Regions from separate parts of the Paenibacillus sp. JT22N1 genome, predicted to be linked through region 2. Evidence: riboswitches for the same ligand, from Rfam matches in the RefSeq annotation. Region 2 holds a riboswitch; the other holds the start of a gene.

Region 1 (3,412 bases), on a different contig from region 2:
GATATCTCCTACGATGTAAGAAAGCACAAGTTTCACGCGGTGATCGCAAAGCTCATAGTTAGGGGACTGCCAGATCAGCTTGTTCATAACCCCTGACTCACGCTCATTTGCAACTTGAATCTGCCCAAACGAGATGGAAGCCGTCACAGCGACACCGATATCCTCCGGCACTTTTATATCTACATCTCCTACAACGCCTTGCAGGATGACCGTGGTTTCCTTTTGCTCCAAAATCGCAAGTGAAAGATCAATGTAGGTTTCTCCAATAATGTACCAAGTGGAACTGTTGCGTAAAATCCAAGGCTCACGGCCTAAACGGACGCTATCCACCAATTTCTGCTTTTGCATATACGTGTCGTCTTTGTGTACTTGCTTAGATCGTATGAAAAACAAACCTAGCGAAATTAAAACAATAGAGAACACAATGGTAATGTGATCCCCGAATAAAATCACTGCCCCTACGCCGATCAGTACATAACCTTTGCGTTCTTTGCGTGAACGGACCCGATGAATGCCTAGCAAGATGAGGATAATGGCAAGAATGGGGAAAAAGCCTATCGTATGATCTAGAAGCAAAAAAAGACCGGCTCCAATCAGCACTAGTGCTGTATTGCGGTTACGGTTGCTTTTAGTTTCTTCTCCCATCGCTGCACCTCCTCTGGCTGACTTTTAATTAGTTCATATAGATTCTTAGCATACCATAAGAATGGACGACCTCCAAGATGCAAATCCTTGCGCGGCAAGGCTTCCGCATGAGTCATGGAGGTCAAAGGCCCATCTGCGCCTACTTATTAGGCGCTGGTGGGATAACACGCGGCTATTTCTTGCCGCGCGGGTCGGTGTCATCGCTGGAGCGATGCTGCTGCCACTCCTGCTGGAACTTGCCGCGCAGCGCGCGCAGTTCCTGTTGAAGGTTGCCGCCGGCTTCCTTCAGCGTCTCTTGCGACAGGCGGCCCGCTTCGCGGAGCCCCTGCAGCGCTTCCCGGCCGAGCTCGCGGCCGGTCACTTCCAGCTCGCGCCAAGTGTCGCGAGCCTCTTTCTCGTGCAGCCCGCTGCTCGGCGGCTGCCCCCCCTCGGCTGCGTGCCCTGCACGCAGCCCGCGCAGTTCATCCGCGAGCGCCAGGCACACGTCCTGGCTGCTCGCGTACTGCGCGCGGTAGTGCTCGCAAGCGGCTTCCTCGCGCTGCTTCTCTTGCAGCGCTAGCCGCGCGAGCTCTTCATCGCCGGCGCGCATCGCCAACTCGGCTTGCTCGCCGCGCAGCTGAGCCATCTCCTCCGCGTTCACACTGTGGCTTCGCAGCTCAATTGTTCGCTGCAGTGCCTCCTGATAGCGCTGTTCCAGCTTCTCAATCACGCTGTTCCCCCGTTCATGGTGATCATGTTTGCCGGTCGTTTCTTGCCATGCAGCTTCTGCCATCTTGCCAATGCGATCCAATATACTCATGTTGTCACACCCCCAATTTCTTATGATTTAAAATTCATTTCTTTTCTTCAATAAATGAATACCATACACCACTAAACATGCTGCGAACGCAATCGCTATGAAGCCCGATAGTTTAATGGTCAATATCAAGCCGCCCGAACCGGCGATAAACCATCCAATTTTCTTCCCATTCTTAATGCCTACATAACCTAACCCAAGCATAGCTGCCGGGAATAAAAACCCCATTAAATGAACATGACCACCCAGCTGATGCAGACAAATAAGTAAACCTGCCGTGATCAAAACTAGTGCCAACCCTTTCGATCGATCCATACTCATATTGCTTACCGCCCTTCACGTATTCTTCATGCTTCTATCGTAACGGAAATGGAAATATGTCAAAACGGACTCGCGACTGTTTTTGTACCTAGACCTAAGTCCAGTACGCACTACGACCTCCATCCATATTTTGGTCGTTGTCCCACCGAGCCTCGAATGCTAAACTATTTGAAGCCGAGTCCGGTGCACAGACAAAGTGCCGGTACGGGGGACGATTTACATGGGGTGAATATTTGCTCTTCATCGGAGCAGACTAGGGAGAACCTTCTTCCCGAACCCGTCAACTAACCTCGAAGGCTCATGAAGGAGGATTACCAATTGCATACAATTACTAAAGGGTTAACTAGCCTTGCTGTGTCTTTAACAGTGTTGGCAGGAGGCTTTCTTTCCCCATTTACGGCGAATGCCGCTGAGATGGATGTGAAAGTTCAAGTCAATGATGAACTGGTTCAATTTCCGGATGCTCAGCCTTTTCTGGATGACAATCATGCTACCCAAGTACCGATTCGTTTCGTAACGGAAAAGCTAGGTTATGACGTGAAGTGGCAAAAAGAAGGCGATGAGATCAAAGTCACGCTAAATAACAACAAACATTCGATCACCTTAGTATCGGGGCAAAAAGAAGCTGAAATCGATAGCAATCGTGTCGAGATGGACACACATGTGGAATTCCAAAATGGACGCGTTTACGTGCCTCTTCGTTTTCTAAGCAAAGCATCCGATATTCCCGTTCAGTGGGATGCTAGCAGCAAATTAGCTATTCTAAGTAAAGATGGCAACAAGCATGCGCCAGATTATGAATTGTTTCAATCCACGGCCTATTCAGCAGATCCATCTGAGAATGGCGGCTACGGAGCTTTTGATTATATGGGTAATCCATTAGGTATTGGAACCGTTGCTGTAGATCCCACAGTGATTCCTCTAGGATCTAAGCTCTATATAGAAGGTTATAATTTCAACGGCTTACCTGCAGGCGGCATGTATGCTTACGCAACAGATACAGGCGGTGCAATCAAAGGCAAGCGTCTTGATATCTTTATCCCAGGATCCAAGCAATCTTTGATGAAGTTTGGTATCCAAACCATTAAAGTGTACAAACTATCCAATTAAACGGCTCCAAACAAAAAAGCTGGTTTCTGAGATTTATTTCTCAAGAAATCAGCTTTTTTTATTTTAAGGTGGAAAAACCAGAAAAGCTGCTCTCCCATCATATAGTGATGAGAAGAGCAGCCTGCAGTTACTTAAACTTGATTTTTGGGGATACCATTTAAACTTGGGACGTAATCAGGTGCCTCGTTGCTCGATAGCGTTTGAGCTTCTTCCATGAAATTAGCGTTATTCTGCTGATTGTTTTTCTTATCTGCTTTGTTATCTTCGCGGTCATGCTTGGGATCGGCGTCATTTTTGGGCATAGCATTCACCTCCATTGTCTCATAGTTAGTATGAGAAGGTGGCTTGCATTTTATCCCAGTTATCTGGAATTGGCGTTGCTCTTTATATGACTGAACTACCCTCGAGGGTTTTAGTTTTTCTTGCCGCCATATGCTCCATTAGGAATGCAACATACGTTTCGTCCCGAACTAACCAAGCTGCATAATCCCTTTTGACATAACGTTCCGCCTCTTCGAAAGTAGAAAAGTGTTGGTTGGA
Region 2 (3,412 bases):
GAAAGCTTGCAGTGTCAAACTGTACATGAATCCACTTCGAAAATAAGCACTCATTTGATGTTCGATACGTAACAAAAACATGCGGTCTGCTTTCCTTACCAATGTACGAATGGGGCTTGAAGATAGAAGCGGAACGAGCAGCAAAAGCACGATCCACAGATAGGGATAATCTGTCGGAAGACGCTGTAGTATTTTTGCATAATAATAGGAAGAAACGATGACAAGAAACAACACGAGACCGATGAAATTACTACGCGCTGCATATTGCCAATAGCCCATGGATTCCTTCATATAATGCTCGAATCTTTGCTGCCATAAGGTACGGGTGTTGATGTCCATATTTCTCATAACGAATCCCCTTGTACGAGCTTATAGAAAATGTCGTCTAGTGACGCTCCCGGGAGTTCGGTTTGCCCGCGTAATTCGACTAAATCACCCTGAGCAACCATACGACCTCGATGAAGGACAACGTAGTTATCGCAATATTTTTCAATTGTAGACAAAATATGCGATGAGATGAGGAATGATGCTCCTTTATGTTTCATTTTGACCATTAATTCGAGTAAGGAACGGATCGCTAAAGGGTCGAGGCCGAGAAAGGGTTCATCAATAATATATAACGAGGGTTCGATCAGAAATGCGTTCATAATCATGACTTTCTGTTTCATGCCTTTGGATAAATGACTGGCGAAGCTGTTCAGCTTGTCCTGCATTTGAAACTGCTCCAAAAGGGAGCTAGATCGAGCCAAATAATCGTCCTTCGACAATCCGTAGGCCATAGCGGTTAACTCAAGGTGTTCGCGGATCGTAAGCTCTTCGTAGAGCTCAGGACTTTCGGGTACATAAGCGTAGGTTGCGCGATAGGACAAAGGATTCTCAGCTAAAGTTAGTCCGTTGATTCGAATCGATCCTTTTTGCGGTTGAAGAAGACCGAGAATATTTTTGATTGTCGTACTTTTACCCGCACCATTAAGTCCGATCAGACCCATCATTTCACCTTGACGAATAGAAAAGGTTAGGTCATGAAGAACAGGTTTTTTTGGTAAATATCCCCCGTATAAAGAGTCAACTTGTAGAATGGAGCCCATCTCATTGCCTCCCTGATTAGCAAATTATTGGTATTTATGAATCACTTTCCTATACGATCATTATAAACAAATTTGTAATTTAAGCCTAGTTTAGGGATGAAAAGTTGAAAAGAGTTAGTATACGTACGTTAAAGTGAGATATAAGTAGAAATAGGGCTGTTTAATTGTTCATTTAAGCAAATTTTAGTCGATTTAGCCCTTTTTAGTAGGTGTCAATCCCTTTACAGGTTAAGATTAACAGCGTAATATACTTTTCATAATAACTTAATAACCAATTTGCCATTTTTCCATTCGCTGAGTTCCATTTATGGGAACGGGGGAACCACTGTAAGCTGAAGAAGAATACTTCTTGAGTGAACAGAGTGAGTAACAGGGGTGAATCTTGGAGTATACTTTGTATGCTCTTAGTAGGGCGACTCTCACGTCCGAATCCGTCAGCTAACCTCGTAAGCGTAAGAGAGGTAACGATTGTCGTGCGTGCTATTTGTGTATTTTACTATACAAACTAAGCCAGCGAGAAGAGTCCTCTTCTTGCTGGCTTTTTGTCTTCATAAAGGGCTATACACATTTCGGACGACTAAAGATTGCCCGGAATTCATATGAATGTTGAATAGGCAAACTGGTGTGGGACGACCAGAAGGCAGCGGTATAGCACCGTACTGCTGATGGCGAACACGTTAAGTTAAACTAAAAAACCTTAGTCGCGTCAAATCTAATCATGCTGTAACCTGGCGGCGAGGCTTTGAAGGAGGACCGAAGAAGTGGGCAGTATCTCTATTAGCGAGACCCATGTAAAACGATCATCCAGCATGTCCTTCGCATTGCGATGGAAGCATGAAAACTTGCGTTTGATTTTAAGTCTAGCCATAATTTCAATCGCAATGACTTTCATGTTTTTGGTGTTGTTGTACGGTACGGCTACCAAGAGCGTATCCGTGGTTGTGAATGGACAAGAAACCGTTGTGCATACGAAGCAATGGGTCCTGCAACGCCTACTGGATGAACAAGCCATAAAGATTGGTGAACACGATGAAATTTCTACTGCGCCAACGACAACAATCAAGGGTGGAGACAAAATTGTCATCGAACATGCCTCACCGATTCAATTGACTGCTGATGGAAAGACCACCACTGTTTACACAACTGCAAGAACGGTAGAAAGTGCATTGCAACGTTTAAATATTGCACTTGGGGAGCACGATCGTTTAACTCCCGAACCGACAGCCGCTCTGGGCTCGGGCGATGAAATCAAAATCGTTCGTGTGAAAAAAGAGACGGAGGAAGTAACTGAGCCGATTGCGTTCGATACGGAAAAGAAAAGCGACGCATCGCTACTCAAAGGCAAAGAGCAAGTCGTCCAAGAAGGTAAAGAGGGCGTACTCTTGAAGAAGAAAGAAAAGACTTTCGAAGATGGTGTTTTAGTCGCGGAAGCAGTTGTGGGTGAAGAAGTACAAACAGAAAGTATTAATAAAGTCGTGTCCGTGGGCACGAAAAATCCTGTTGTTGTTCTCTCGGCTTCATCACCTGGTGTGGATGAGGTTTCGAAGAATGGTGTAACATTTGGGTACAAACAAATCCTGAAGAATGTGAAGTTGACTGCTTATTCGGCAGACGTGGCATCTACAGGTAAGTCCGAAGGAACTCCTGGTTTTGGTAAAACCTATACAGGGACTACCGTGTCGGAAGGCAGAACGATAGCGGTTGATCCCAAAGTTATCCCACTCGGATGGTGGGTTTACATTGAGGGCATTGGCTTCCGCCGTGCTGAAGATATTGGCAGCGGTGTGAAAGGTCAAATGATTGATGTATACTTTGAAGATCATGGTTATGCCAATAAATTCGGAACGAAGCAAGGGTACACCGTGTATGTGGTAGGACCGAAAAAGCCGTCTGAAAATTAACGTGTAAACGTCTGTTTCAGCGGGAAGAATGTCATATATACGTTGCCAGGTAACAACCTGGGCGAAAGAAGAGGGGACCCCTCTTCTTTTTCTGCGTTGAATATGGAAGTATAAGTTCTATATTTTAGCTCCGCATCAACATTGACAAACGCGCTCGTCCCTGTAGGACGACGGAGTCGTTTATCCTTGGTACTTGGAAGGGAACCGCTTATGATAAAAGAAGTGATTGTCGTCGAAGGTAAAGACGATACAACTGCTATTCGCCGAGCGGTAGAGGCGGATACGATTGAAACAGGTGGCTCTGCGATCGGACAAGCCGTGCTAAAGCGTATTGCGCTTGCACAGCAGCGCAGAGGCGTTATTATATTCACGGATCCGGATCACGCAGGTGAACGGATTCGGAAGATTGTAGCAGCCAAGGTG

The links. A riboswitch is a leader RNA that binds a small molecule or an ion and turns the genes downstream of it on or off. The one in region 2 is predicted to bind cyclic di-AMP.
Region 1: it holds a riboswitch for cyclic di-AMP, as region 2 does, so the genes downstream of both, AC58UU_RS20565 (stalk domain-containing protein) here and AC58UU_RS36080 (resuscitation-promoting factor) in region 2, are expected to answer to the same signal.

Annotation. Positions count from the first base shown of each region.
Region 1 covers NZ_JCAUAW010000010.1:296,856-300,267, forward strand. The annotation lists gene liaF (cell wall-active antibiotics response protein LiaF) at 1-645, opposite strand, end outside; gene AC58UU_RS20555 (PspA/IM30 family protein) at 818-1,444, opposite strand; gene AC58UU_RS20560 (LiaF transmembrane domain-containing protein) at 1,472-1,762, opposite strand; cyclic di-AMP (ydaO/yuaA leader) riboswitch at 1,925-2,076, shown strand; gene AC58UU_RS20565 (stalk domain-containing protein) at 2,081-2,872, shown strand; gene AC58UU_RS20570 (hypothetical protein) at 3,004-3,174, opposite strand; gene AC58UU_RS20575 (DHH family phosphoesterase) at 3,257-3,412, opposite strand, start outside.
Region 2 covers NZ_JCAUAW010000032.1:48,358-51,769, reverse strand. The annotation lists gene AC58UU_RS36090 (ABC transporter permease) at 1-348, opposite strand, end outside; gene AC58UU_RS36085 (ABC transporter ATP-binding protein) at 345-1,088, opposite strand; cyclic di-AMP (ydaO/yuaA leader) riboswitch at 1,371-1,556, shown strand; gene AC58UU_RS36080 (resuscitation-promoting factor) at 1,850-2,989, shown strand; gene rnmV (ribonuclease M5) at 3,200-3,412, shown strand, end outside.